4 regions of the Propionivibrio pelophilus DSM 12018 genome follow, and region 2 is predicted to be linked to each of the others. Evidence: predicted binding sites of a transcription regulator. Region 2 holds the regulator's gene; each other region holds the start of a gene.
The links. Region 2 encodes sigma-54, which starts transcription at its own class of promoters, with help from an activator protein. Its sites were predicted from a motif close to TGGCACGCTTNCTGCTNA; they were not measured.
Positions count from the first base shown of each region.

Region 1: BO74_RS07260 (bactofilin family protein) is a predicted target of sigma-54. The motif match lies at 2,206-2,223, and genes of this name have one in related genera.
Region 3: rsxA (electron transport complex subunit RsxA) is a predicted target of sigma-54. The motif match lies at 2,455-2,472, and genes of this name have one in related genera.
Region 4: BO74_RS14185 (circularly permuted type 2 ATP-grasp protein) is a predicted target of sigma-54. The motif match lies at 2,863-2,880, and genes of this name have one in related genera.

Region 1 is NZ_JCANUT010000011.1:60,868-65,270, forward strand. Features, by position in the region: gene BO74_RS07250 (permease) at 1-524, opposite strand, end outside; gene BO74_RS07255 (sensor histidine kinase) at 533-1,945, opposite strand; gene BO74_RS07260 (bactofilin family protein) at 2,261-2,908, shown strand; gene BO74_RS07265 (N-acyl amino acid synthase FeeM domain-containing protein) at 3,154-3,774, shown strand; gene rocF (arginase) at 3,787-4,403, opposite strand, start outside.
Region 2 is NZ_JCANUT010000022.1:32,668-37,070, reverse strand. Features, by position in the region: gene recA (recombinase RecA) at 1-139, shown strand, start outside; gene recX (recombination regulator RecX) at 146-595, shown strand; gene lptB (LPS export ABC transporter ATP-binding protein) at 617-1,363, shown strand; gene BO74_RS10885 (RNA polymerase factor sigma-54) at 1,458-2,882, shown strand; gene hpf (ribosome hibernation-promoting factor, HPF/YfiA family) at 3,005-3,331, shown strand; gene ptsN (PTS IIA-like nitrogen regulatory protein PtsN) at 3,437-3,883, shown strand; gene hprK (HPr(Ser) kinase/phosphatase) at 3,904-4,403, shown strand, end outside.
Region 3 is NZ_JCANUT010000059.1:12,829-17,231, reverse strand. Features, by position in the region: gene rsxC (electron transport complex subunit RsxC) at 1-1,283, opposite strand, end outside; gene BO74_RS17655 (RnfABCDGE type electron transport complex subunit B) at 1,294-1,827, opposite strand; gene rsxA (electron transport complex subunit RsxA) at 1,837-2,418, opposite strand; gene nifL (nitrogen fixation negative regulator NifL) at 2,675-4,213, shown strand; gene nifA (nif-specific transcriptional activator NifA) at 4,206-4,403, shown strand, end outside.
Region 4 is NZ_JCANUT010000036.1:30,820-35,222, forward strand. Features, by position in the region: gene BO74_RS14170 (transglutaminase family protein) at 1-864, shown strand, start outside; gene BO74_RS14175 (DMT family transporter) at 905-1,828, shown strand; gene BO74_RS14180 (LysR family transcriptional regulator) at 1,868-2,737, shown strand; gene BO74_RS14185 (circularly permuted type 2 ATP-grasp protein) at 2,913-4,340, shown strand.

The DNA.
Region 1 (4,403 bases), on a different contig from region 2:
GAGCGCTCGATGTCGGTCAGCGCGTCGATCTTTTCCTGCAACTCATCGCGCTTGCGCTGGCTCTCCTTGAGCTGCTGGCCCAGGCGGTCGCTCTGCGCTTCGATGCGGAGACGCTCCTGATATTGCGTGGCGAGCAGCTTGGCCAGCGGATGCAGGCTGGCCGCCTCGGGCGCGTGCGAACGCAGCACGGTGTCGAGAATCGCCTGCGCGCGTGCCAGGTCGGTGGTAGCCCGTGGCATGCCGAAGAGCATCGCCTGCCGGACCTGCACGGACGGCGACGACGGCAGCCTGGCCAGCGTCTGACGCTCGCGCGTCAGCTCACCCGGCGTCATACGCTGCAGCAGGTGGTAGTAGCCGAGCAGCGGAAGCATCGCGTTCTCGTTGACCTGCACACTCGCGACAGGCGCCGGCCTGGAATCGGACTCCTGCTCCAGCGGCAAGGCAGCGCAGGCGGTGAGCAGACTGGTCAACACAAGTAATAGCCAGTGGCAAGGCAGAGTGTGGTTCGGAAGGTTCGTCTTCATGGCGGGGATCAGCTGGCGGGGGTCCATGGCAGTTCGATCTCGAAACGGGCGCCGGGACTGCCCGGCGCGGCAACCTCGATCCGTCCTCCCAGGACCGTGACGAGTTCGTGCACGATCGACAGGCCAACGCCACTGCCGTTCCGCGGGATGGGAGCAGGGCGCAGGCCCTGAACAAACGGAGCGAAGATCCGCTGTGCATCTTCCGCGGCGATTCCCGGGCCTTCGTCCATGCAAGCCAGGCGCAGCTTGGCACCGTCGATTTTTGCTTCAATCCGCACGGTCCCGCCGTCCGGGCTGAAATCGATGGCGTTCGAAAGGAGATTGTCGATGATCACGCGCAGCTTGTCGGCGTCTTCCATACCGGGCGTCGAGGGGGCGCTGCATTGAATCTGCACGTGCCGGGCCTGCACCTGCAGCTCCCGTTCCTGCACAACTTCGCCGAGCAGCCGCTTGAGGTTGACTGGCCGCCGATGGACGCGTCGCGAGCCCAGCGACACGGCGTTGAGACGCAGCAGGCTCTCGATGTGCCCCTGCAACGATCGGGCGTTGGCGTCGAGGATGTCCGCCACCTCCTGCTGCGCCGCGGTGAGCGGCCCGGCGATCTGTTCCTGCAGCAGGGCGACCCCCTCGCGGAGGGCTGTCAATGGGGTTTTCAGTTCGTGCGACACGTGGCGCAGCGTTTTTTCCCGTTCGGCCTCCAGCTCGCCGAGACGCACACGCAGCCAGTCGAGCCGCTTGCCGATCTGACGCAGATCGGCGGGGCCGCCGACCTCCACCGGATCGCCCAGGCGGCTTTCTCCCAGGCGCTCGATCGCCTCCTCGATGGTGTCGATGGGGCGGGAGAGCCACCAGCTCATCGCCAGGGCGATCAGAAAGGCCGAGGTGATCGCAGCTGCAACGAGCGTGCCGAGGCGCAGCCGGTTTTCCTCGAGTTCACCGAGCAACGCCCCATGCTGGTTCTCGATCCAGCGCTTGCCTTGCGCATCGAGCGCGGCATTGATTGTTGCGAGCCGGACCAGCGCGCTGGCCAGCTCCTCGCCGGCATCCTTGCGATGCAGAGAGGCGCTGAGCTCGTCGACGCTTCGCCGCCAGTCGACGGGCAGGGCGGCCAGCGGCTGCCCGGGCAGGGATTCGAGGCTGTCGATGGCGGCGAGGGCATGCGTCAGCTGTGCGTCGAAACGCGCCAGCACACCCTGATCGCCGAGCACCATGTACTGCCGGGCGCTGCGTTCGAGTTCCGTCGTGCGCTCGGCCAGCTCCTGCGTCGACGCGCTGATGCGCAGGGCGAGCGCGCCGTTGGCCCGGCCTTGGGCCGCGAAGCGTTCGAGCAGGTACCAGCTGCGCACGCTGGCGCCGCCGAGCAGGGCGACAATGAGCAGGAGACCGGCCAGCATGCTCTGGCGGAACGACACACGAATCATGGGCAAAGGGGTATTGGCTTGCCATCAAGAGATGTTCAAGCGTAGCAGAATGCGATCCGGAAAAAACCCGGATATGCGGAAAGAATTGAGGAAAAATTTCCGATGTCGCCATTTGGCGACTTCCCAACACATTGATATTACTAGGTTATGACTGAGTAATCGGGTTCTCGTCGTCACTAAACGACAAATCGGACGGCGTTTTTCAAGCCGATTCTCGGCCGCACACCCCACTTCGTTGTTTATCAAGGGAAAGTCTTGTCTGGCACGGATATCGCTGTAGTCGGCTGACGTTTCCGACACCACGAAGGAGTATCCGTGTTCAACAAATCGACCTTGTTCAATCGCAACGATCCAGTGACCCGCCGTGATAGCGCTCCGGCAACGCTTGGCAGCACGCGCCAGACCCCGGCGGCCGATAGCCCCGCTGGACGCAACGCTGCGGCCGGCAAGGATATTTCGACAACACCAGCGACAAGCGCTTCGCCGTCAGTGACGCTACCGGTCGACGCCGCCCCGACACCGACCGTGGTTGTTGAGGCGAAAGCGCCGGCCTCTGCCGACTCCAGTGCAGAAACAGGTATGGGCGCCCGCCTGATCGTCGGCCCAGAGGTCAAACTCAAGGGGGCGGAAATTCTGGACTGCGATACGCTGGTGGTCGAAGGCCGGGTCGAAGCCACGATGGACAGCCGCGTAGTTCGCATCGCCGAGCACGGGGCGTTCGTCGGCAAGGTCAGCATCGACATCGCTGAAATCCACGGTTCATTCGAGGGCGAACTGACTGCGCGCTCGCAACTGATCATTCACTCGACCGGGCGGGTGAAGGGCACCATCCGCTACGGCCGCCTGGTGGCCGACGAAGGTTGCGAACTGTGTGGCGATGTCGCCGTTCTCGCCCCTTCGCATGCGTCGAAGCCGAAGTTAGGCCGCGAGGCGCTCGTTGAACTCGATGCAAGCGCCACCTAGCCATCGGCTACGCCTCGCCGTGCGCCTCAATCACAGCGCGACTTGGCACTGGCTGTGGGCTATGGGGTGCGGCGTGGCCGTGGCCATCGCCCTGCGGTGCGGGGAGACTCTTGTTCGAGGCTTCGCAAATTTTCTTAGCTAAGTCGTTCGGTCTGTGCCATTATTTTCAAGCCATGCAAGAAAACACAACAACATACCAGGGAGGTTCCGCAGTAGCACGCCGACCAGTGTCACAGCTGACGGTCGTGTCGCTACGTGCACCTGACGATCACGGATTCGGCGACTACGACATTCGTCTGGCGCGTACGACGGCACAGCATGGTGCAATCAGCAGCCTGGTGCGCCGGATGTACTCCTGGCGCGGTTACAGCCTCCAGCGATCGGCCTATCTTCCCGGCGACCCTAACCGGATGAGCCTGGCCGTCTGGCAGGACAAGGAGGCTTTGGCCACCCTGACCATCGGCCGTGATTCGCCCGCGGGCCTGCTGGCCGATGGGCTCTATGCCGAGGAACTTGACGGGTTGCGCCATCCGGGACGCGTGGTTTGCGAGGTGACGCGGCTGGCGGTGCATCCGGATTTCAGCTGTCCCGATATGCTCAATGCGCTGTTTCACACGGCACTGCTTTACGGCAAGGCCGCGTATCGTGCCAGCGATGCGGTCATCGAGGTCAATCCACGCCACGTGCGTTTTTACAAAAACCGTTTTGGTTTCCGCCAGATTGGCAAGCTGCGGCAATGCCCGCGGGTCGACGCGCCGGCGGTACTGCTGCACCAGACGCTGGACAGTCTCAAGGTCCAAGGGGCAGGACTCGATTTTCTGCGAGAAGAAAGGACGATCACCCTGCCACTGGCAGCAGCGTCCTGACACATCCGGGAATCAAACGGCGTGTCGCCGGGTACGCATCAGCGTACTCTTCCCGAACAAACTTTCGATCAGATCAACGGCCAGCTCGGCCGTGCGGTTGCGCACGTCAAGCGCGGGATTAAGTTCGACCACATCGAGCGAGGCCAACCGGCCGGTATCGGCGATCATTTCCATGCAGAGCTGCGCTTCGCGATAGGTCGGGCCGCCGCGCACCGCCGTACCGACACCCGGAGCGACGTCCGGGTCGAGAAAATCGACATCGAGACTAACGTGCAGATGGGTGTCCGGCCCGACCAGGGCCAGCGCCAGTTCCATCGTCTGGCGCATCCCCGTCTCGTCGATGAAGCGCATGTCGAACACCTCGATGCCGGCGTCGTGCACCAGCCGTTTCTCGCCGGCATCGACGCTGCGGATACCAATTTGACGGATTTCCTTTGCACTTAACGCCGTGCCGCTGCCACCCAACTCCACCAACTCCCGCGGACCGTTGCCGCACAGACAGGCGACCGGCATGCCGTGCAGATTGCCGCTCGGAGTCAGCGCCGCGGTGTTGAAATCCGCGTGGGCATCGAGCCACAACACCCGCAGTTTCTTGCGCCGTTCCCGGCAATGGCGGGCCACCGCACTGA
Region 2 (4,403 bases):
CGGCGAGAAGATCGGACAGGGCAAGGACAACGCACGGGAATTTCTGCGCGCCAATCCCGATATCGCCGCAGAGATCGAGGCGAAGATACGACTGGCTGTGAACGTTCCCTCGCCGCGCGCGACGGCGGCTGCCGATTAAGTAGAAATGAGCGGCACGTTGCGCGAGCGCGCCTTACGACTGCTCGCCCGGCGTGAATACGCACGCGCCGAGTTGGCCCGTAAGCTTGCTCCGCACGCGGAGTCGTCCGAGGTGCTCGATGCCCTTCTTGACGATCTCGAGTGCCGCCGTTTGCTCTCCGACGAGCGATACGCGGAAATGCGGGTGAATGTGCGCAGTGCGCGTTATGGCAATGCCAGGCTGATTCAGGAACTGCGCGCAACGGGAGTCGATGCCGGCGCCGTTGATCAGGCCCTGGCGGCGTTGGACGACGAGTTTTCGCGAGCACGGCAAGTCTGGCAGCGTAAATTCGGCGCGGACATGCCTCCCGTTGATGCGTCCGAACGCGCGCGCCAGGCTAATTTCATGGTGCGCCGCGGATTCTCCGGGGATATCATTCGCCGTTTGTTGCGTGGTGATTACGAAGGCGATCAATAAGAGATGTCCGAAAACAATCTGATGTCCGAAAACAACTTGGGCGAAAGCAGCAAGCTATCCACGCGTAACCTCAAGAAACGCTACAAGAAGCGGACCGTCGTCGAGGATGTCTCGCTCGAAGTGCGTAGCGGTGAGGTCGTCGGATTGCTGGGGCCGAATGGTGCGGGGAAAACGACCTGTTTCTACATGGTGGTTGGTCTCGTGGCCTGCGATGGAGGCGATGTTTATCTGAATGATAGAAAGATTACCCACTTGCCCATCCACCAGCGTGCCAAGCTCGGGGTGTCCTATCTTCCCCAGGAAGCCTCGGTGTTCCGCAAGCTGACGGTCGTCGAGAACATCAAGGCGGTGCTTGAACTACGCAAGCTGCCACGTGAAGAAGTCGAACATCGCGCCGAGCAGTTGCTGGAAGAGCTTCATATCAGCCATATCCGCAACAGCTCGGCGGCCTCGCTGTCCGGCGGCGAGCGGCGGCGGGTGGAAATCGCGCGGGCGTTGTCTACCGATCCGCGCTTCATTCTGCTCGACGAGCCGTTTGCCGGGGTCGACCCGATCGCCGTGTTGGATATCCAGAAAATCATCCGCTTCCTCAAGGAACGCAACATCGGCGTGCTGATCACCGACCATAACGTGCGCGAGACGCTTGGGATTTGCGATCACGCCTATATCCTCAACGAGGGCGGGGTGCTGGCGGCTGGCCGGCCAGATGAAATCATTTATAATGAAAACGTACGTAAGGTCTATCTTGGCGAGAATTTCCGCCTGTGATCTCGCCTCTGATACCGGCTCGACCGTTTCGTCAAAAAATTGTCTGTAATAGCGGTGTGCCGAGCATGCAGTTTCTTGCCGCCCTGTTCCCAACATGAAGCCATCTCTCCAGCTCAAGCTAACGCAGCACCTGGCGCTGACGCCGCAACTCCAGCAATCGATCAAGTTGCTGCAGCTGTCGACGCTTGAGCTTGAACAGGAACTCGAGAAGTATCTGCAGGAAAATCCCCTACTCGAGCGCGAGGACGAAAACTATTCCGCGGCTCCCCCGGAGTCCGGTCAAGATGCTGCAAGCGAGGACAGGAAGGCTGAAGAACCGGAAACGCCGAGCATGCCCGATTCGAAAGATGAGGATAGCTGGCTTGGTGATGCGGCGGAAGGAAATTACGCCAGCACGTCGGGATCTTTCGATGACGACGACGGTGACTATCAGGACGTTCAGGCCGCGACCACTTCCCTGCGTGAGCACCTCTCCTGGCAACTGGGCCTGATGAACTTGCCTGCGCGCGACCGCACGCTTGTTCAATGCCTGATCGACGCGCTGGACGATGATGGCTATCTGACCCAGTCGCTGGACGAATTGGTTGAAGCTCTGCCACCTGAGCTCGAGATCGAGCCGGAAGAGTTGCAGATTGCGTTGAAACACCTCCAGAACTTCGACCCGACGGGCGTAGGCGCGAGAAGTGCGCAAGAATGCCTGGTGCTGCAACTGAATGCGCTCCCCGTGGACGAGACGCAGCGCTTGGCTCTGGCAATCGTACGCAATCATCTCGACCTCCTTGCCGGACGGGATTTCGCCCGGCTCAGGAAGCTCACGGAGTGCGATGATGACCAGCTGCGTGAAGCGCAGTTCCTGATACGCAGCCTCAATCCTCGTCCCGGGGCTAGCTACGCCGCGCCCGATGCGCGCTATATCACCCCGGATGTGGTCGTGCGCAAGGTTCGTGGCCAATGGACGGTCAACATCAATTCGGATGCCTATCCGCGCTTGCGCATCAACAGCCTGTATGCCCAGATCCTCTCGCGGCAGCGTGGCTCGGGGTTGTCGGGGCAATTACAGGAGGCCCGCTGGCTGATCAAGAATGTTCAGCAGCGCTTTGACACGATTCTGCGCGTGGCGCAGTCCATCGTCGACCGTCAGCGCCAGTTTTTCGATCATGGCGAAGTTGCCATGCGGCCGCTGGTGCTCAGGGAAATCGCCGAGACACTCGGTTTGCACGAGTCGACGGTATCCCGGGTGACAACGCAAAAATACATGGCGACGCCGCGTGGCATCTTCGAACTGAAGTATTTCTTCGGCAGTCATGTGGCGACGGAAGCGGGGGGGGCGTGCTCGGCGACGGCCATTCGCGCACTGATAAAGCAACTGGTCGGTGCGGAAGATGCAAAAAAGCCGCTTTCGGACAGCCAGATCGCCGACCTTCTCGGGCAGCAGGGGATTGTTGTTGCCCGGCGGACGATCGCCAAATACAGGGAATCGCTGAATATTCCCCCCGTTAAACTGCGCAAGACGATCTAGCGAGGCCGCTGTTCTGTGTCTGACGATGACATGCTACCCTTACCCCTGTCTCTCTCGCGCAAATTGGCGAGAGGGGTTTAGAAAGTCGCTCTGGCGGCTATCCTCTTGAAAGGAGCTACACCATGAACCTGCAAATCAGTGGACACCATCTCGAAATTACCCCGGCGTTGCGTGACTACGTTACCGGCAAGCTCGAGCGGGTTACACGTCATTTCGATCATGTTATCGATGTGAGCGTGATCTTGTCGGTGGAAAAGCTGAAGCAGAAAGCCGAGGTTACGGTGCATCTGGCCGGCAAGGACATCTACGTCGAGTCGATCGATGAGGATCTTTACGCTGCCATTGACATTCTGGCCGACAAGCTGGACCGTCAGGTTCAGAAGTATAAGCAGAAGTTGCAGGACCATCATCGTGGCGAGAAGTTGAGCCAGCAAAGCGTCGTCGAATAACGTTACCCTTGTCAGGCGGATTTGGTCGTTGAGGCGGCCAAATCCGCCTTTTATTGTTTTCCCCTAGCCCTTCCGTTTTTTCTCGGGCGCGTCGACAGCATTACCATGAGCCAGATCAGCCAGTTACTTCCCCTCGAAAACATCGTTCTGGATTTGGAGGCGAGCAGCAAGAAGCGTGTTTTCGAACACGCGGGGCTTGTTTTTGAAAATAATCAGGGTATTGCCCGCAGCGCGGTGTTCGATAGCCTCTTTTCGCGCGAGAAACTCGGGTCGACTGGCCTCGGGCGGGGCATCGCTATTCCGCATGGACGTATCAAGGGCCTGAAGGAAGCCTGTGGGGCGTTTATTCGGCTGGTCTCGCCGATCCCCTTCGACTCGCCGGACGGTGAGCCTGTTTCGTTGTTGTTTGTGTTGCTCGTTCCCGAACAAGCAACCGAGCAGCATCTGCAGATCCTTTCCGAGCTGGCCGAGCGCTTTTCCGATCGTTCCTGCCGAGAAGCCTTGTCCTCGGCCGCGGATGCGGAAGCGGTACGGCAGACATTCGCTACCTGAAGGTGCCAAGAATGCTATCCATCCGCAAATTGAGCATTACCCAGCTTTATCAGGATCACCTGGAAAAACTGAAACTGACCTGGGTCGCCGCCGTGGGGGTCGAGCGCCATGTCGAGCTCAAGGACATGGAAACCTATGGGCCGGACGTTGTCGGCCACCTCAATCTGATTTATAGCCACCGCGTGCAGGTTATCGGCAAAGCCGAGCAGAACTGGGCAGGGCGTGCCGGCATGGATCGCTGGCACCGGCAGATCGACGATTTGATGGCGTGTGAACCGCCGGCCTTGATCATCGCTGACGATCTCGAGCCGATGCCAGGTTTGCCTGAGATCTGCGAAAAAACCGGGACGCCTTTGTTCAAGAGCCCGAAGGCCTGCTCCGCGGTCATCGATCTGCTGCATATCTACCTGGCCCGTCGATTTGCCGATACCGTTTCTGCGCACGGCGTGTTCATGGATGTTTTCGGGATGGGGGTGCTGATTACCGGCGAGTCCGGAATCGGAAAGAGTGAATTGGCCCT
Region 3 (4,403 bases), on a different contig from region 2:
ATGTGCGAGGGGCAGATGTACGCGCAGCAGCCGCAGGAGATGCAGTCGGAAAGCCCGAGCGACGCGGCGGCCTGCAGATCGCCGGCACGCACGTTGGCGGCCATCTCCAGCGGCAACAGGCCGATCGGGCAGGCCTGAACGCAGGTGCCGCAGCGGATGCAGGGGCCGGCTTCGGGAATGGCGATCTCGTCGTCGTTGAATGCGAGGATGCCGGCCGTACCCTTGACGATCGGGACGTTGGCATGCGGCAGCACGGCGCCCATCATCGGACCGCCCATGACGAGGCGCGCGGGCTCGCTCTTCAGTCCGGCGAACGCAAGAAGATTGCTGGCCAGCGTGCCGATCGGGGCCAGGATGTTGCCCGGCTGCCAGACGGCGCCGCCGTTGATCGTCACGATGCGCTGGATCAGGGGTTCGCCGAGGCGCACGGCGCGATGCACGGCGTTGGCCGTGCTGACGTTGTTCACGATCACGCCGACGTCCGCTGCCCGGCAGTCGGAGGGGACTTCCTTGCCAGTCAGCGTCTCGATCAGCTGGCGGTCGGAACCCATCGGGTAGCGCGCCGGCACCGGGCGAATCTTGACCTCGGGGAAACGGGCAGCGGCGCGGCGCATCGCGGCGATGGCTTCGGGCTTGTTGTCCTCGATGCCGACCAGCGCTTCTCTTGCGCCGGTGCAGTGGAGCATCAGGCGCACGCCGTCGATCACGTCGGCGGCCTTGTCGCGCATGACGCGGTCGTCGCACGACAGATACGGTTCGCATTCGCCGCCGTTGACGATCAGCGTGGTGATTTCGCTGCGCTTGCCGAGCGCCAGCTTGACCGACGAGGGGAAGGTCGCGCCGCCGAGGCCGACGACGCCGGCGTCGGCGATCAGCTTGGTGACCTCGGTCGGTGAGAGGGCGAACGGATCGGCCGGAACATCGACCTCGACGGCTGTATCCAGTCCGTCCGTTTCGATGGTGATCGCCTCGAACGGCAGCCCCGACGGATGTGGTGCGGTGATCTCGCCGATAGCGAGGATCTTGCCGGATGTCGGCGCATGGATCGGGGCGGAAATCCGTCCCCGCGGCTCGGCAATCAGCTGCCCCTTGAGAACGTTCTGTCCGACCAGTACCAGCGGCCGGGCAGGCTGGCCGACGTGTTGCACCAGTGGTACATAAAGCCGGGCGGGCAGGGGGAGTATCCGCAGCGGCGCATCCGCCGCCGGCCGCTTGTGGTCGTCCGGATGAACACCCCAGCGCGGCGCCTTCAGATTGTGCAGGAATCGTTCGATCAGTCCCATGATGGTTTCCTCAAGCGGCGGCCTCGGCGGGCTTCGGCCAGACCCAGTGCTGCAGGGTGACCGGGATCGGCTGCATGATCGCCGCCTCGGTCGGACAGCGCTCGACGCACTTGCCGCAGCCGGTGCAGGCTTCGCGGATGACGGCGTGGATCTGCTTCGGGGCGCCGATCATGGCGTCGGTGGGGCAGATCTTCAGGCAGCGGCAGCAGCCGATGCAGATTTCTTCCTTGATGACGGCGATCTTCGGTCCTTCGTCAGAAACCCCATCGAGGTCGATCGAGACGCCCAGCCTGGCCGCGATCGCCGTGGCCAGCCCCTTGCCACCGGGGGGGCAGACGGTTGGCGTGGCGGAACCTTCGGCGATTGCCTTGGCTGCCGCGGCGCAGCCGGCCATGCCGCACTGTCCGCAGTTCGATCCCGGCATCAACGCCTCGATTTCATCGGCCAGCGGATCGCCTTCGACCGCGAACTTCCGCGCGGCGACGCCGAGGCCGAGGCCGAGTACAGCGCCAAGAACGGTCAGGCTGGCAATGGCGGCGAACATCATCGTCTCCTATTTGAAATTCAGTCCGGAAAAGCCCATGAACGCCAGCGACATCAAGCTGGCGAGGACAAAAGCGATCGGTGCACCGGTGAAGACGGACGGCACGCGGGCCAGTGCCAGGCGTTCGCGCATGCCTGCGAACATGACCATGGCCAGGGTGAAGCCGGCGGCCGAGCCGAAGTCATAGACGAGCGTGGTGACGAAGCTGTGTTTTTCCTGGTTGTTGATCAGCACCAGGCCGAGCACCGCGCAGTTGGTGGCGATCAGCGGCAGGTAGATGCCGAGCGTCTGGTAGAGCGCCGGCGCCATCTTGTGGATGACCATCTCGGTGAATTGCACCACCGCGGCGATGACCAGGATGAAGGTGATGATGCGCAGGTAGCCGAGGCCGAGCGGCGCCAGCAGCCAGTGTTCGATGTTCCAGCAGACCGAGGCGGCGAGAAGCATCACGAAGGTGGTGGCCATGCCCATCCCCAGCGCGCTGTCGATGCGTTTCGACACACCCATGAACGGGCACAGGCCGAGAAATTTCACCAGCACCACGTTATTCACGAGGGCGGTGGTGATCAGCAGGAAGAAATAGTCGCTCATGGGCAATTGTGCGATTCGTTGGCGTGTGCCCTACCGCTATCACGATTCGTGCCATGCGCTTTCCGGCAGGCTCCGCAATCGTGCAAGGGGGCGAAAATGCGCACCGTTAAGGGGTTTTTCGCGGCGGCTGCAGCAACGGTTGCGATGTCGCAAGTCCTACACATTGCGTGAAATGCGACATCTGCCGCGGTTTTCGGCGTGTGTCGGTTTTCTGGTACGGAATTTGCGATGAGTTCCCCGACTTGGGAGAATTCATGTGACTAACGACATCCGCTCCGGCGGGGACCATGCTGCGGCCGCCGCGATCGTTCCCGCCGTATTCCAGCAAGCCGTCGAGCAGGCGGACATTGCCATCTCGATCACCGACGCCGCGGCCAACATCCTCTACGTCAATCCGGCGTTTTCGCGCGTGACCGGCTACGCGGCGGATGAACTCGTCGGAGCCAACCAGTCGCTGCTGTCGAACAAATCGACGCCGGATGAGATCTATCAGGCGATGTGGGCGGCGATCACAGCCGGGCGCCCGTGGAGCGGGCGGCTGGTCAATCGGCGCAAGGATGGCAGCAAATATCTCGCTGACCTGCTGATCACACCGGTGGCCGACGCGGCCGGGATGATCACCAACTATCTCGGCATCCAGCGCGATGTCACCGAAATGCACCGGCTCGAATGCGAGCTCGGCGACCAGAAGGCGCTGATCGAGTCTGTCGTCGATTCGGCTCCGGTGGTTCTCGCGTTGCTCGACAGCACCTTCCGCGTGGTGCTCGACAACCACGAGTACAAGAAGCTGATGAGCGACCTGCGTGCCGTCGAACCGGCGACCGTCATCCTCGATGCCGTGCGCGGCAATCTGAACGCGCCGCTCGCCGCGCCGCGTGTCGGCCGTTATGCCTTCCACGATCACGAAATCCGTTTCGACTCGCGTCAGGGAACGCGCTGGTTCTCATGCTCCGGCCTCTGGGTCGAGCGCAAGGACGGCAAGGCCGAGAGCTTCTTCGACCGCCGGGACGAGGTCTTCCTGCTGCTGGTGGCCAAGGAAACCACGCGCCAGCGTACCGAGCAGGAAAAAACCCGGCTGGCACTGCTGCAGGCGACGATGGCCGAGGAGTCGCGCGTCGATGCCCTGCGCGAGACGCTGTCGGCCGCTGTCTTCAAGATCGAGGGGCCGATCAACATCATGGCCTCGGTGCTGGCCACGCTGGAGCGTCGAGGTGGTTCGCCGGCCGGTTCGGCGTTGTCCGGCGCGCTCTACGCCGGGCGCGACGCCATCGACAGCCTGCGCAGCGCGATTCCCGAGCATTCGTCGGAGTCGCGCACCGCGGTCAATATCAACGAAGTGATGCGCGACGTCCTCGACCTGACGACGACGCGCATGCTGGCAACGGGTGTGACGGTGCAATGGCAGCCGCAGTCGGTGCTGCCGTCGCTCAACGCCTTCCCCAACCGGATGCGTACGATGTTCAAGGCGATCGTCGACAACGCGATCGAGGCAATGAACACCAAGGGCTGGCGCGAACGCGAACTGCGGGTGATCACGCGCGGCCACACTGACCGTGTCGAAGTGGTGATCGAGGATACCGGGCCGGGCATTCCGCCGAACCTGCGCTACAAGGTCTTCGAGCCGTTCTTCTCGACGCGCATGGGCGGCGGCAGGCACCTGGGCACCGGGCTGTCATCGGCGCAGCAGATCGCCGCCGATCACGACGGCGTGATCGAGATCGACTCGACCGAGTGCAAGGGCTGTCGCGTGCTGGTCGTCCTGCCGGTGAGTCGCAAGGGGTCGGCGCATGAGTGAAATCAACTTTTCCGGCCTGACCGCGTTGCGCCGGATCGAGTTGGAAACGCTGTACCGCGTCGGCGAGATCCTTTCCCGCTCGCTCGACTTCCGGCATACCTCGCGAGAAATCCTGCGCGCGCTCGACGAGCAGGCCGGGATGAGCCGCAGCATGGTGTCTGTACTCGACCCGGAAACCGGTGATCTGGTG
Region 4 (4,403 bases), on a different contig from region 2:
TCGATCTCGCGCCAGTTGCTGCACCTCACCCCCCGCCCGTGCGCCTGGCAGACCTGCCTCGAACACGCGGTGCACATCGACCCGTCTCCGAGCCTCGACGAGGCGCGTATCGATGCCTTCGGCAATCCGATCCGCCAGTTCGCCGTCGAGACGCCGCACAGCAGCCTGCTGGTGCGTGCCGAGAGCCGGATCGAGGTACTGCCGCACCTGCCGGATTTTCCCTTCGGCAAGACCACCGCCTGGGATGACGTGCGCGCGGCGCTGACCTACGGCGCGCGACCGATCCATCTGGAAGCCAGCACCTATCTCTTCGAATCGCCCTACGTGCGCGTCAAGCGCGAATTCGCCGCCTACGCGGCACCCTGCTTCCCGCCGGGGCGACCGTTGCTGGAAGCAGTCCAGGCGCTAATGGCAAAGATCTTCCGGGAATTCAAGTTCGACGCCAAGGCCACCACCGTCGCCACGCCGGTCCTCCGGGTTCTCCAGGAAAGGCGCGGGGTCTGCCAGGATTTCGCCCACCTGATGCTTTCCTGCCTGCGCTCGCTCGGACTCGCGGCGCGCTACGTCAGCGGCTACCTGCTGACCAAACCGCCGCCCGGCAAGCCCCGGATGATCGGCGCGGATGCCTCGCACGCCTGGATCGCCGTCTTCTGCCCGAACGCCGACGGCGGCGCCTGGGTCGACTTCGACCCGACCAACAACCTGTTGCCTGACACGCAGCACATCACCCTGGCCTGGGGCCGCGACTTCGGCGACGTCTCGCCGCTGCGTGGCGTCATCCTCGGCGGCGACGAGCACACGCCGGAGGTCGCGGTCACCGTCACCCCCTACGACGAACTGACGGCGGTCGCGACAGGCGTATGATGCGCAGTCATCATACGCCGCGCTGAAAAGCCATTTCCCCGTGCCCCATCGCAACCTCAAGGGCGTCCTGCTGTTCCTGTCGGGACTGTTCCTGTTCTCGTCGGTCGACACCACGGCCAAGTACCTGACCGCGTTCTACAGCGTGCAGTTTCTCGTCTGGGCACGCTTTGCCGTGCATCTGGCGATCATGCTGGTCGCCGTCGCGCCAGGAATGGGCCGCGAACTGGTGGTCACCCGCCGCCCCGGGCTGATGCTTTTCCGCGCGCTGCTGCTGGTCGCCTCCAGCCTGTTCATCCAGACGGCCTTCCGCTCGCTGCCGCTGGCCGAGACCACCGCCGTATTCTTCGTCACGCCGGTCATCGTGGCACTGCTCGCCGGACCGCTGCTCGGCGAGAAGGTGGCGCTGAAGGTCTGGCTGGCGACGTTCGCCGGCTTCTGCGGCGTCCTCCTGATCGCCCGCCCCGGCGGAGCCCTGCTCGGCATCGGACTGGTCTATACCCTGGCCGCGGCGCTGTGCTATTCGCTGTACCAGATCCTCACCCGCAAGCTGGCCGAAACCGAGTCGACGATGCGCCAGCTTTTCTATACTGCGCTGATCGGCACGCTGGCCATGTCGCTGATCGTCCCGCCGTACTGGATCGGCGAGTGGCCGCCGCTCGGTCACTGCCTGCTCATCGCGTCGCTCGGCCTTTATGGCGGTGTCGGGCATTTCCTTATCATCGGCGCCTATCGCACCGCCCCGGCCTCGTCCCTCGCCCCGATGATGTACGTCCAGCTGATCTGGGCGACGCTGCTCGGCTGGTCCGTTTTCGGGCAGTTGCCGGATACCGCGTCGACCGTCGGCATGACAATCATTGGCGCCGCCGGAATCGCCCTCGCCATTCGCCGCCCCCGCAAGGAAATCCATGAACTTGCCGGCGACGACGCGCGTTGCAAAAACCCGGCAGTGCGGGTTGAGCGATAGAATGGCGGCCAACCCCGAAACGCAATCAAGGCTCTGGACGTGGACGACAAGGACTGGCGGATTCTCAAGACGATCGCCGAGGAAAAGAACCTCACCAAGGCCGCCGCACGCCTGTACATCACCCAGCCGGCACTGACCTACCGCCTGAAGAACATCGAGGAAGAATTCGGCGCCCAGATTGTCCTGCGCATTCCCAGCGGCGTCGAATTCACCCCTCAGGGCACGTGCCTGGTGGCCTACGCCGACGAAATGCTGCAGAAGTTCGGCTCGGTCAAGGAACGCATCAAGAACATGGTGGACAAGGTGCAGGGCTCATTGCGCATGGGCACCTCCAGTGTGTTCGCGCACTACACCCTGCCGAAGATCCTCAAGGGGTTTCTCACCTTCTACCCGGAGGTCGAGATCGCGCTGAAGACCGGCTTCAGCTCGAAGATCATCGAGATGCTGGAGCGTCAGGAGATCACCCTCGGCATCGTGCGCGGAGAGCATGACTGGAGCGGCGAGCGCTTCCTGCTCTCGGAAGAACCGTTGTGCATCGCCTCGCGCGAGCCGATCGACTTCGCCGACCTGCCGCGACTGCCGCACATCCGCTACGGCGCCGACGCCGCGCTGCATCGCCTGCTCGACGACTGGTGGCGCAAGAATTTCAACACGCCGCCGAACACCACCATGGAAGTCACCACCATGGAAACGGCCCGGCAGATGGTCCTGCACGGCCTCGGCTGGTCGATCCTGCCGGGCATCGGCCTGGCCCGGAAATACGGGCTGGTGAAGCAGCCGCTGTTCTGGCCGGACGGTTCGCCGTTGATCCGCAAGACCTGGGTGCTGTGTTCCAACACCTCGCTCGAACTGCAGACCGTGCGCGCTTTCCTCGCCTACCTGGAAAGCGGCAAACCGATTCCGAAATAAGCCCGGCGCCGCTTTTTTAGCGGGAAGGCCCCACCCTCTTGTCGCGATTGGTGCGCCGCCGCCCTACACTGGTGCATGAACGCCCGGGATGGTCGCCAAACCCTGACTATCGCGTGGTTTTCCGTTGGCACGCTTTCTGCTCGAAGTGATCAACCATTTCGCTGCGGCAACGACCATGAAAACCACTTTCTTCAACGAGATGTACGATCCGGCAGGCGCCTTGCGGCCGCATTACCGCGGCTACGCCGACTGGCTGGCGGCAACTCCGCCGGAGCGCATCGCGCGCAAGCGCGCCGAGGCCGACATCGCCTTCCATCGCGTCGGCATCACCTTCGCCGTCTATGGCGAAGAGGCCGGCAAGGAGCGGCTGATTCCGTTCGACATCATTCCGCGCATCATCCCCGCGCAGGAATGGAAAGCGCTGCAACAGGGGTTGCGGCAGCGCGTCAAGGCGCTCAACGCCTTCCTGCACGACATCTACCACGACCAGCACATCCTCGACGCAGGGCATATCCCGCGCGAACAGGTGCTGAACAACGCGCAGTTCCGCCCGGAGATGAAGGGAGTCGACGTCCCAGCCGGCATCTATGCACACATCGCCGGGGTCGATCTGGTGCGTGCCGACAGTGATGGCAAAAGCGGGGAATACTACGTTCTGGAGGACAACCTGCGCGTGCCGTCCGGAGTGTCGTACATGATCGAGGACCGCAAGATGATGATGCGGCTCTTCCCCGAACTGTTCTCGAAACAGAAGATCGCACCGGTGCAGCACTACCCGGACATGCTGCTGGAGAACCTGCGCGCCGTCGCCCCGCAAGGTGTGCAGAACCCGACGGTGGTGCTGCTCACCCCCGGCGCCTACAACAGCGCCTACTTCGAGCACACCTTCCTCGCCCAGCAAATGGGTGTGGAGCTCGTCGAGGGCCGTGACCTGTTCGTCAAGGACGAGACGGTCTTCATGCGTACCACGCAGGGGCCGCAGCGCGTCGACGTAATCTACCGCCGCCTCGACGACGACTTCCTCGACCCGCTGGCCTTCCGCAAGGATTCGATGCTCGGCGTGCCCGGACTGCTCTCGGCCTACCGTGCCGGCAACGTGACGCTGGCCAACGCCATCGGCACCGGCGTCGCCGACGACAAGTCGATCTACCCGTACGTTCCCGAGATGATCCGTTTCTACCTCGGCGAGGAACCGCTGCTCAACAACGTGCCGACGTACATGCTGCGCAAGCCCGACGATCTCAAGTACGTGCTCGACCACCTGCCAGAGCTGGTCGTCAAGGAAGTGCACGGCGCCGGCGGCTACGGCATGCTCGTCGGCCCGGCGTCGACGAAGGAACAGATCGAAGCCTTCCGCCAGCGCATCGTCGCCGCGCCCGAAAAATACATCGCCCAGCCGACGCTGGCGCTCTCCAACTGCCCGACTTTCGTCGAATCGGGAGTGGCCCCGCGCCACCTCGACCTGCGCCCCTTCGTGCTCTCCGGCAAGACCATCGACATGGTCCCCGGCGGCCTGACCCGCGTTGCTCTGCGCGAAGGCTCGCTGGTGGTGAACTCGTCGCAGGGCGGCGGCACCAAGGACACCTGGGTACTCGAAGACTAGCGGCCTGCCACGATGAATCCAATGACCCTCACAGCCTCCGTCATTCCGGCGAAAGCCGGAATC